DNA from 3 places in the Kocuria sp. KH4 genome. Region 3 is predicted to be linked to each of the others. Evidence: riboswitches for the same ligand, from Rfam matches in the RefSeq annotation. Region 3 holds a riboswitch; each other region holds the start of a gene.
What was found. A riboswitch is a leader RNA that binds a small molecule or an ion and turns the genes downstream of it on or off. The one in region 3 is predicted to bind S-adenosylmethionine.
Positions count from the first base shown of each region.

Region 1: it holds a riboswitch for S-adenosylmethionine, as region 3 does, so the genes downstream of both, ACWCOM_RS08825 (LLM class flavin-dependent oxidoreductase) here and ACWCOM_RS10790 (O-acetylhomoserine aminocarboxypropyltransferase/cysteine synthase family protein) in region 3, are expected to answer to the same signal.
Region 2: it holds a riboswitch for S-adenosylmethionine, as region 3 does, so the genes downstream of both, ACWCOM_RS02145 (acyl-CoA dehydrogenase family protein) here and ACWCOM_RS10790 (O-acetylhomoserine aminocarboxypropyltransferase/cysteine synthase family protein) in region 3, are expected to answer to the same signal.

Region 1 is NZ_JBSJYX010000009.1:73,084-76,810, forward strand. It holds gene ACWCOM_RS08815 (maleylpyruvate isomerase N-terminal domain-containing protein) at 1-535, shown strand, start outside; gene ACWCOM_RS08820 (CoA-binding protein) at 703-1,167, shown strand; SAM riboswitch class IV at 1,251-1,365, shown strand; gene ACWCOM_RS08825 (LLM class flavin-dependent oxidoreductase) at 1,442-2,860, shown strand; gene ACWCOM_RS08830 (DUF4383 domain-containing protein) at 3,008-3,493, shown strand; gene ACWCOM_RS08835 (baeRF2 domain-containing protein) at 3,582-3,727, opposite strand, start outside.
Region 2 is NZ_JBSJYX010000002.1:5,681-9,407, reverse strand. It holds gene ACWCOM_RS02155 (thiazole synthase) at 1-39, shown strand, start outside; gene moeB (molybdopterin-synthase adenylyltransferase MoeB) at 36-1,217, shown strand; SAM riboswitch class I at 1,360-1,454, shown strand; partial or broken gene ACWCOM_RS02145 (acyl-CoA dehydrogenase family protein) at 1,567-2,879, shown strand; gene ACWCOM_RS02140 (MFS transporter) at 2,883-3,727, shown strand, end outside.
Region 3 is NZ_JBSJYX010000013.1:21,596-25,322, forward strand. It holds gene ACWCOM_RS10785 (cystathionine gamma-synthase) at 1-422, opposite strand, end outside; gene ACWCOM_RS10790 (O-acetylhomoserine aminocarboxypropyltransferase/cysteine synthase family protein) at 431-1,759, opposite strand; SAM riboswitch class IV at 1,775-1,907, opposite strand; gene ACWCOM_RS10795 (Lrp/AsnC family transcriptional regulator) at 2,037-2,489, opposite strand; gene ACWCOM_RS10800 (thiamine pyrophosphate-dependent enzyme) at 2,742-3,727, shown strand, end outside.

The DNA.
Region 1 (3,727 bases), on a different contig from region 3:
CCACTGCGCCGCGGACGCGGTGCGCGGGCTCGTCGCCCTGCACACGCCCACCACGGCCCGCCCGGACCGGGACGCCGCCACCTACTGGGCGGACCGGGGCGCGGACCCCGCCGCCGCCGAGGACCGCCGCCGCACCCGGGCGGCGGCGAGCCTGTACCCGGACTGGGAGCAGCTGCGGGGGCACTACCGGGAGTCGGCGCGGGCGCTCGTGCACGCGGCGGAGCGCTGCCGGCCCGGCGGGACGGTCCGCACCCGGGGGCACGTGCTTCGGGTCGAGGACCTGCTGAGCACCCTGGCGGTGGAGGCCACGGTGCACCACCTGGACCTCATCGAGCACCTGGAGGGCTGCCCGGGGCCGGCGGCGGACGGGCTGGCCGAGGTCCGCCGCGTGCTCATCGACCTGTGGGAGCGGGAGCCGCCCGAGCACTGGAGCGACGAGCACTTCGCCCGGGTGGGCACCGGGCGCGCGGCCCTGCCCGCCCGGGACCGCGCGGAGCTGGGCCCCGGGGCCGACCTCCTCCCCCTCTTCTCCTGACCCCTCCTCTCCTGGCCCCTCCCGTCCCGCCGGGGCGGCGCGTGCCGGCGGGACGTGCCCGCCCCATGGCCGTCGGCCGCCACCCCGGGACACGGATGCGGACACGTTGCGGACACGGTGCAGGCCCGTGCGGGACGGGAGCGGCCCATCCGTGCCAGGGTGGGCGCATGAGCCGCAACGACCCCGCCGTGGTCGACCGCCTGATCACCCGGCCCGGCCGGTGGGCCGTGGTGGGGCTGACCGGGAACACGGCCCGGCCCGCGCACCCGGTCGCCCGGCGCATCCGGGACGACCTCGGCATGACGATCGTCCCGGTCAACCCGAAGGGCGAGGCGGTGCACGGGGAGCCCGGTTTCCGCACGCTCGCCGAGGTCCCGGGGCCGATCGACGTGGTGGACTGCTTCGTCAACTCCCGCCGCGTCGGAGCCGTCGTGGACCAGGCCATCGCCGCCGGCGCGAGCGCCGTGTGGCTGCAGCTGGGCGTGGTGGACCACGCGGCCGCGGCCCGCGCCGCCGCGGCCGGGCTCGCGGTGGTGATGGACACGTGCCCGCTGATCGAGCTCGGGGCGCGGCTGCGGCAGGGCTGGGTGCTGGACCCGCGGCGCACCCCGCCGCTCGTCCCGCCGGCCTGACGGCTTCCGCCACCCTGCCGTGCACCGGGGCCCGAGGGGTTGCCCCGCCTGCGGGGGGAGCCGCTAAGCTGGTCCGCGACGACGATGACGAGTCCCGGCGCGAAGCTCTGGCTGGCCGGGCGGCAACCCTCTCCCGTAGCGGGGTGCCCCAGATGAACATCGGGCCGCGGTGCACCCGCCCCGCGGCAAGTACGGCGCGCACGAGTGCGTCGGACCCGCGAGCAGGTCTCCACGACGCACGGGCGCGGGTCGCTGAGCGACCCTGGAGGTCCCCGTGAGCAAGCGCATCGCCCTGAACGCCTTCGACATGACCTGCGTGGGGCACCAGGCTCCGGGGCTGTGGAAGCACCCGCGCTCGCGCGCCGACGAGTACAACACCCTCGAGTACTGGACGGACGTCGCCCAGGTCCTGGAGAAGGGCCTCTTCGACGCGATGTTCCTCGCCGACGTGGTCGGCTACTACGACGTCTACCGGAACTCCGCGGCGCCGGTGATCAAGGACGCCACCCAGATCCCGGTCAACGACCCCTTCATGCAGATCTCCGCGATGGCGGCCGTGACGAAGCACCTCGGCTTCGGGGTGACCAGCGCGATCACCTACGAGCAGCCGTACCCGCTGGCCCGGAGGTTCGCGACCCTCGACCACCTCACCAAGGGGCGGATCGGCTTCAACGTGGTGACGTCCTACCTGAAGTCCGCGGCCGAGAACCACGGGCTGACGGAGCAGATCTCCCACGACGAGCGGTACGAGATCGCCGAGGAGTTCATGGACGTGTGCTACAAGCTCTGGGAGGGCTCCTGGGAGGACGGCGCGGTCAAGCGCGACCGCCGGAACGGGGTCTTCGCCGACCCGTCCCTCGTGCACCCCATCCAGCACCACGGCAAGTACTTCGACGTGCCGGGCATCGGGCTGACCGAGCCGTCCCCGCAGCGCACCCCGCTGATCTTCCAGGCCGGCGCCTCCTCGCGCGGGCGCGCGTTCGCCGGACGGCACGCCGAGGCGGTGTTCGTGGGCGGCATCCGCCCGGACCTCACGCGCGTGGTCACCGACAAGCTGCGCGACGAGGCCGAGGCCCAGGGCCGGGGGCGGGACGACCTCAAGATCTTCGCCATGCTGCACGTGATCGTCGACGAGACCGACGCCAAGGCCGAGCAGAAGCGCCGCGACTACGAGCAGTACGCGGACGCCGACGGCGCCCTGGGGCTCGTGGGCGGCTGGTCCGGGGTGGACCTCGGCCGCTACGACGAGAACGACGTGCTGGAGTACATCAAGACCGACTCCATCCAGTCCTTCCTCACCCCGTTCACCACCGCGGACCCGAACAAGAAGTGGACGGTCAAGGAGGTCGCCAAGCACATCTCCATGGGCGGGATGGGCGTGCCGATCGTCGGGTCCCCGCAGACGGTGGCCGACGAGCTGGAGCGGTGGATCGACGACGGCGGCCTCGACGGCATCAACCTCGCCTACCACGTCTCCCCGGGCTCGTTCGAGGACTTCGTGGAGTGGGTCGTGCCGGAGCTGCAGAAGCGCGGCCGCTACCGCACCGCCTACGAGGGCACCACGCTGCGCGAGAACGTCTACGGCACCGGGCAGACCAAGGTGCTCGACACCCACCCGGCCGCACGGTACCGGGGCGCCTACGCCGGCAAGCCGTCCGCCGCGGACACCCCCGCCCGCGACCTCGTGTCCTGACCCGTCCGTGACCGGTTTCCCCCGCGGCGTTTGACCTCGCGCCCCGGCGCAGTACGCTGGTGGTACCAAGCATGCTTTCCATGAACGTCCGCCCCTCCGGGATCCGCACCCGGATCACCGCAGACACGAAGGAAGCGAGGCACTACCATGACCATCCCCGCCGACCGGCCGGACCGCCGCACCACCCACCGCTCGCCCGTCCAGACCGCCGCTCTCCTCTACGGCGCGGTCTTCCTGCTCGTGGGCCTCGCCGGGTTCATCCCGGGCCTCACCTCCAACTACGACCAGCTCATGGCAGCCGGACACCACTCGGAGGCCATGCTCCTGGGGATCTTCCAGGTCTCCTGGCTGCACAACATCGTCCACCTGCTCTACGGCGTCGCCGGCCTCGCGCTGGCCCGCTCCGCCACCGGCGCGCGCAGTTTCCTGCTCTGGGGCGGCCTGGTCTACCTCGTCCTGTGGATCTACGGCCTGCTCGTGGGCCAGGAGTCGCAGGCGAACTTCGTGCCGCTGAACAGCGCCGACAACTGGCTGCACCTGTTCCTGGGCGTGACGATGGTGGGCCTGTCCTTCCTGCGCCGCGACACCCACGACCGGAACGCCACGCGCAACACCACCGGCCCGGCCTACTGACCGGCCGGCCGCACCGGCAGCGGTGCGGGACGGACAACGGCTCCCCCGCCTCGGCGGGGGAGCCGTCATCCGTCGCAGGGCCGGCCGGTCAGCCGGTCGGGGCGGCGCGCCAGCGCAGCAGGGCCGCCACGTCCGTGCTGTCCGGCAGGGCCCCGGGCGGCACGAAGACCGGGCGGCCGTCGGTCAGCACCGCGGCCCGGACCAGCGCGGCGTCGGCGGGGACCCGGCCGAGCA
Region 2 (3,727 bases), on a different contig from region 3:
CCGCGCGGGGACTGGGCGCCCGTGGGGGAGCGGCCGTGAGCCCGCTGCCCCCCCTGGTGGAGCCGGGCCCCGACCTGACCCGGGCGGAGCTCGAGCGCTACGCCCGGCACCTGAGCCTGCCCGGCATCGGTCCGCTCGGCCAGCGCCGGCTCGGCAACGCCCGGGTGCTCGTGGTCGGCGCCGGCGGGCTGGGCGCCCCGGCCCTGCAGTACCTCGCCGCGGCCGGCGTGGGCACGCTGGGGATCGTCGACGACGACGTCGTGGCGGTCTCCAACCTGCAGCGCCAGGTGGTGCACCGAACCGCCGACGTCGGCCGGCCCAAGGCGGACTCCGCCGCGGAGGCCGTGGCCGCGCTCAACCCGCTCGTGCGGGTGCGCACCCACCCCTGCCGGCTCACGGCGGACAACGCCCTGCGGATCCTCGGAGAGTACGACCTCGTCCTCGACGGCGCGGACAACTTCGCGACCCGCTACGTGGTCGGCGACGCCGCCGCCCTGACCGGGATCCCCTGCGTGTGGGGCTCCATCCTGCGCTTCGAGGGGCAGGTCAGCGTCTTCTGGGCCGGCCACGGGCCCACCTACCGGGACCTCTACCCCGAGGCGCCGCCGGACGGGGAGGTCCCCAGCTGCGCCGAGGGCGGGGTCTTCGGCATGCTCCCCGCCACCGTGGGCGCGGTGATGGTCACCGAGGCCGTCAAGCTGATCACCGGCACCGGCGAGCCCCTGCTCGGGCGGGTGCTGCTGCACGACGCCCTGGCCATGACCTGGCGCGAGATGCGCCTGAGCCCGGACCCCGACGCCGCCCCGGTCACCGCCGTCGCCCGGCCCGAGGCCGTCGCCCCGCCGCCCGGCGGCGGGGCGGAGCCCGCCGAGACCGTCGGGGCAGCCGAGCTGGCCCGGCTGCTGGCACGGCGGGCGCGCGGCGAGGCGGACTTCGTGCTGGTCGACGTGCGGGAGGACTGGGAGCGGCAGCTCCTGGCCATCCCCGGCGCCGTGCCGGTGCCGCTCCCGGAGCTGCTGGATCGGGGGCCGGCCGCCCTGCCGCCGGAGGCCCGGGGCGCGGACCTCGTGCTGCACTGCAAGGCCGGCGCCCGCTCGGCGAGCGCCCTCGCCGCGCTGCGCCCGTTCTACGCCGGCCGGGAGGAGCGGCTCCGCCACCTCGAGGGCGGGGTGCTGGCCTGGGCGGAGCTGGTGGAGCCGGAGCGGCCGCGCTACTGATCCGTCCCCCGCCGGTGCGGCCGCGGCGGATGCGTACACCATCCGGGAGGACATGACCGTCTGTGACGTGCCCGTGACACCCGATGACATGTGACGGTCACCGGGTGGCTCCGCACCCCCGCGGTCTGGTGCGATGTCATCCGTCCCATTCAGAGCGGCCGAGAGATCTGGCTCGACGACGCCGCAGCAACCCGTCCTTCGCAGGGGTCAGGGTGCTAAGGCCAGAACCGATGGAGATCCCGGATCTGCAGTCGCCCCGTGACGCCGGCCCCCGGCGCCGTCGTCGCCGGGCCCGCCCCGGCGCGACCGGACGGCCGGCACTCCTCGGTGCGACCGGAAGGACCACCGCATGACCCGCACCACGGACGAGGGGACTCCCACCCGTCCCCGCGCCGGCACGAACCTCGCCGCCGGTCTGCCGGGCGACTACGCCGGGCTGAGCGAGCACTTCGGGCCGCTGTTCGCGGAGATCGCCGCCGGCTCCCTGACCCGGGACCTCCGGCGCGCGCTGCCCCACGAGGAGGTCGGCCGGCTGGACCGGGCCGGATTCGGCGCCCTGCGCGTCCCGGCGGCCCACGGCGGTCCCGGCGTCGGCATCGAGGACTTCACCCGGCTGCTGGTCGACCTGGCCGAGGCGGACTCCAACATCGCCCACCTCTACCGCTCCCACGCCGGCTTCGTGGAGTCCCTGCGCTTCCTGCCCCGGGAGCTCCAGGACGTCTGGTACCCGCGGGTGCTGGCCGGGGCCACCGTCGGCAACGCCTCCACGGAGAAGGGCGGCAACGCGCTGGGCACGCTGAACACCGTGCTGCGCCGCACCGCCGAGGGATGGGAGATCACCGGCCGGAAGTTCTACGCCACCGGCTCCATCTTCTGCGACTACACCCGCGTCTCGGCCGCCCTCGACGGCCGGGACGGGCGCCGCTTCGCCGTGGTCGCCACGGACGCCCCGGGGGTCACGCTCGAGGACGACTGGGACGGCTTCGGGCAGAAGCTCACCGGCACCGGCACCGCCACTTCGACCGCGTGCGCGTCCCGGACGACGCCGTGCTGGACCGCACCGCCGGCAGCGCGGAGGCCGTCCACGAGGCCGCCTTCTTCCAGCTCGTGCTGCTGGCCGTGCTGGCCGGCATCGCCCGCGCCGCCCGGCGGGACGCCGTGGGGACCATCGCCACCCGCCGGCGGACCTTCAACACCGGCCTCGGCCTGCCGTTCCGCGAGGACCCGCTGATCCAGGAGGCGACCGGCCGGATCTCCGCCAAGGCCTTCGCCGCGGAGGCCACCGTGCTGCACGCCGCCCGCGCCCTGGACGCCGGGATCGCCGCCGCCGCGGCGTCCGGCGCCGACCGCCCGGAGTTCACCGGGACCCTCCCGGCGGCGCTGCACGAGTCCGAGATCGCCGTGGAGCACGCCCAGGTCACCGTGCCGGAGCTGGCGCTCGGCGCCGCCCAGGACTTGTTCCTCACGGTGGGCGCGTCCGCCACGTCTACGGCCAAGGGCCTGGACCGGCACTGGCGCAACGCCCAGACCGTGGCCACCCACAACCCGATCGCCTTCCGGGCCCGCGCCCTCGGCGACTACCTCATCAACGGCACCCTGCCGGAGGGCCTGAACGCCATCGGCGACGCCAGGACCGCCGCCGACCGAACCCCAGGAGTCTGACGCATGACCACCCCGACCACGGCCGCCGCGGGACGCACCAGCGTCGTCCACGGCAAGAAGCGCGTCCTGGCCTCGGCCTTCGCCGGCACCACCATCGAGTGGTACGACTTCTACCTCTACGGCACCGCCGCCGCACTGGTCTTCAACGTCCAGTTCTTCCCCATGGCCACCGAGCTCGGCGGCATCGTCGCCTCCTTCGCCACCCTCGCGGTCGGGGTGATCGCCCGGCCCCTGGGCGGGATCGTCGCCGGCCACCTGGGCGACCGGATCGGCCGCAAGGCCCTGCTCGTGGCCTCCCTGCTGCTCATGGGCGTGGCCTCCACCCTGATCGGCCTGCTGCCGACCTACGAGGTGATCGGCTGGTGGGCCGTCGTCGGGCTCGTCGCCCTGCGGATCCTGCAGGGCCTGTCCGCCGGCGCCGAATGGGGCGGCTCCGCGCTGCTGAGCGTGGAGCACTCCCCGGCCCGGCACCGCGGGTTCTTCGGGTCCTTCACCCAGATCGGCTCCTCGGCCGGCATGCTGCTGGCCACCGGCGCGTTCTTCGTCGTGCAGCACGTCATGAGCGCGGAGCAGTTCGCCGCCTACGGCTGGCGCATCCCCTTCCTGCTCTCGGCGCTGCTGGTGGCGGTCGGCCTGTGGATCCGCCTCGGCGTGGCCGACGCCCCCGAGTTCCTGGAGCACCGGGCCTCGGGCAACGTGGCCGCAGCACCCCTGCGGGAGCTGCTGCTCCACCACCGCCGCCCGCTGCTGGTCACGGTCGGCCTGCGCCTGGCCCAGAACGCCGTCTACTACCTGGTGACGGTCTACATGCTCACCTACCTGCGGGACGTGCGCGGGGACAGCTCCTC
Region 3 (3,727 bases):
GCGGCGCGGACGGCGTCGAGGTCGGTGATCTCCACGGGCGTGTGACCGATCCCCCACGGGGCGAGCACCCGGGTGATCAGCCGGTTGGTGCCGCCGTAGCCGTCGGCGCCGAGCACCACGTGCTCGCCCGGGCGCAGCACCGCCCGCAGCAGCGCGTCCTCGGCGGCGATCCCGGAGGCGAAGGCGAACCCGCGCTCGCCGTGCTCCAGGGCCGCGAGCTGCTCCTCGAAGCCGTTGCGGGTGGGGTTCGAGCCGCGGCTGTACTCGTGGCCGGCGCGCAGGACGTTGATCCCGTCCTGGGCGAAGGTGGAGGTCTGGTAGACCGGCGGGATGACGGCCCCGGTCAGCGGGTCGGGCTGCTGGCCGGCGTGGACGGCGGTGGTGGTGAAGCCCTGCCGGCGGGTGGTGACGGTCTGACTCATGGTGGGGCTCACTTCCGGAAGTTCGAAACGGTCTCGAGCACGGCGTCGAGGGCCTGGCCGAGGTCGGCCACGAGGTCCTGCGGGGCCTCGAGGCCGACCGAGAGCCGGATGGTGGTCTCGGCGATCCCGCCGGCCCGGCGCTGCTCGGGCGTGAGCCGGCAGTGGGTCATCGCGGCCGGGTGGGCCACGAGGCTGCGGGTGTCGCCGATGTTGGCGACCAGCTTGAACAGCCGCAGCCCGTCGATGAAGGGCCCCACGGCGGCGTCCGGGGCCGCGAGGTCGAAGGAGAACACGGAGCCGGTGCCGCGGGGGAAGTCCCGGGCCGCGATCCCGGCCCCGGGGTCCCCCGGCAGCCCGGGGTGGTGCACGCGTGCGACGGCGGGGTGACCGGCGAGGAACTCGGCCACGGTCAGCGCCGAGGCCGTGTGCCGGGCCACCCGCAGGTCGAGGGTCTCGGTGCCCTGCAGGATCTGGCTGGCGTTGAACGGGGACAGCGTGGTGCCGAGGTCGTGCACGTACTTGGCCCGGACCAGGTGCAGGTAGGGGCTGGCGCCGGCGCACCTGTCGAGCAGGCTCTGCCCGCCCCAGCGGGCGCGGGCGCGGGTGAACTGCGGCCACCTCTCGGGCTGCGCGGACCAGTCGAACGTCCCGCCGTCCACGACCGCCCCGGCGAGGGCGTTGCCGTGGCCGCCGAGGAACTTGGTGGCCGAGTGCACCACGATGTCCGCGCCCTTCTCCAGCGGCCGGTACAGCGCCGGGGAGGCGAGGGTGTTGTCGACGACGACGGGCACCCGGGCCGCCCGGGCGACGTCGGCGATCCCGGGCAGGTCCGGCAGCGTGGCCAGCGGGTTGCCGATGGACTCGAGCAGGAAGGCCCGGGTGTCGGGGCGCACGGCCGCGGCCCAGGCGCCGGGGACGGTGGGGTCCACGAAGTCCACCTCGACGCCGTGGTCGGCCAGCGAGTCGGTGAGCAGGTCCACGGTCCCGCCGTAGAGCTTCTCGGAGGCGACCAGGTGCCTGTCCTCCCCCTGGCCGAGCAGGGCCAGCAGCGCCACGGCCACCGCGGCCTGCCCCGAGCCGGTGGCCACGGCTCCCCTCCCGCCCTCGAGCTCGCTGATCCGCTGCTCGAGCACGGCGACCGTCGGGTTGCCGGTGCGGGTGTAGGTGAAGCCGGCCCGGGTCTGGGCGAACATCTGCCGGGCGGCCTCGTAGTCCGGGAACTCGAAGGCGGCGCTCTGGTAGATCGGCACCGTGAGGGTGCGCTGCCCGGGGTCGTGGTCGGCGCCGGCGTGGATCTGCCGGGTCGAGAGGTCCTGGTCGGTCACGGGGAGGGACATGGCGCGGCTCCTGTGCGCTTGCTCTTACCCGCACCGGTCACCCGTCGCACGGCAACGGGGATGCAGGCCGCTTCCTCATCCGAACCACCCGGTGAGCATGGGGTTGGTGCGCGACCCAGTCGGAGCTTGGCGGTCGCGTCTCGTGAAGCTGGGACCACACTATGCGGGAGGCGCACCGGCGCCGTTCCACGACCGAAGATGACGTCCGTGACGGATCGTGACGCCGTTCGTGACACCCCCGTGACGACGTCCGTGACGGCCCGCGCGCCGGGGCGGGTCACGCCCGGGTGTCGATGTCCTCGAAGATCAGGAACGTCTGGGTGTCCACCACGCCGGGCAGCTGCTGGACGTGCTCGAAGATCACCTGCCGCAGGTGCACCGTGTCCACGGCGCGCACCAGCAGCATGACGTCGAAGTTCCCGCCCACCAAGGCGATGTGGTGCACCGCCGGGATCGCCTGCAGCTGCCCGCACAGCTCCCGCCAGGTGTTCTGCTGCAGCTTCAGCGTCACGTAGGCCGAGGCCTGCAGCCCGGCGCGCACCGGGTCGATCACGGTGCCGAAGCGCAGGATCACCCCTTCGTCGCGCAGCCGGTTGATGCGGGCGTAGGCGTGGGCGCGGGAGACGTGCACGGCCGCGGCGATCGCGGTCACCGACTGCCGGGCGTCCCGGGAGAGCTCGGCGAGGATCTTGCGGTCGGTCTCGTCCAGCGGGACGGGGGTCGAGGGCACGGCGGGCTCCTTCGGGGCGGGGTGCGAGGGCGGGACATGAGGGCGGGACCTATGTCGGACGAATGCGTGTGTCCCACGCCACAGTAGAACATTTCGTCCACGCGGACGGCACCCCTGCGCGCAGGAATCTGGACTTTCCCGGGCGCCTGGATACGAACCGGCTGTTCTTCCCATACTGGGCGGACAGAACTTCAGCGGCCTTCCCGCCGTCCCGCGTCCCCACCCGGACCGGGGACCGACCGAGGGGACACCATGAGCCAGACCGTCGAGACCCCCGAGGACCCGATCCTCCGGGCCTCCCAGAGCTTCGGCATCACGCCGGAGCAGTACATGCTCCCGGCCCGCGGCGAGATCCGGATGGTGGACCCCGCCGGCCGCCTGCTGCCGGCCCACGAGCAGGGCACCGAGCCCGGCCACGAGTACCCGCTGCCCGCGGGGGACGTGCTGCTGGGCGCCTACGAGAAGCTGGTGGTGGGCCGCCGGGTCAACGACCAGAACTCCGCGCTGGTGCGCCAGGGCCGGATGGCCGTCTACCCCTCCAGCCACGGGCAGGAGGCCTGCCAGGTCGCCGCCGCCCTGTGCCTGCGGCCGGGCGACTGGCTGTTCCCCACCTACCGGGACACCGTGGCCGTGATGACCCGGGGCGTGCGGCCCCTGGACGTGATGTCGATCTTCCGCGGCGAGTGGCACGGGGGCTACGACCCCCACGAGCACCACGTCGGCATCCAGTCGACCCCGCTCACCACCCAGCTGCTGCACGCGGTGGGCGTGGCCCACGCCGCGAAGCTGCGCGGCGAGGACACCGTGGTCCTGGCCATGTGCGGCGACGGCGCCACGAGCGAGGGCGACTTCCACGAGGCCCTGAACTTCGCCGCCGTGTTCAAGCTGCCGGTCGTGTTCTTCGTGCAGAACAACGGCTACGCGATCTCCGTGCCCCTGTCCCAGCAGTCGGCCGCCCCCAGCCTGGCCCACAAGGCGGTCGGCTACGGCATGGCCGGGGAGCGGGTGGACGGCAACGACCTGGTGGCCCTGCTCGCCACGCTGGGCCGCGCCGTGGACCTGGCCCGCGCCGAGTCCGAGCCCCTCCTCCTGGAGGCCCACACCTACCGCATGCAGGCCCACACCAACGCCGACGACGCGACCCGCTACCGCGACGACGCCGAGGTGCAGGAGTGGATCGCCAAGGACCCCGTGACCCGCATGCGCGCCTACCTGGCCGGGGAGGGCCTGCTCGACGA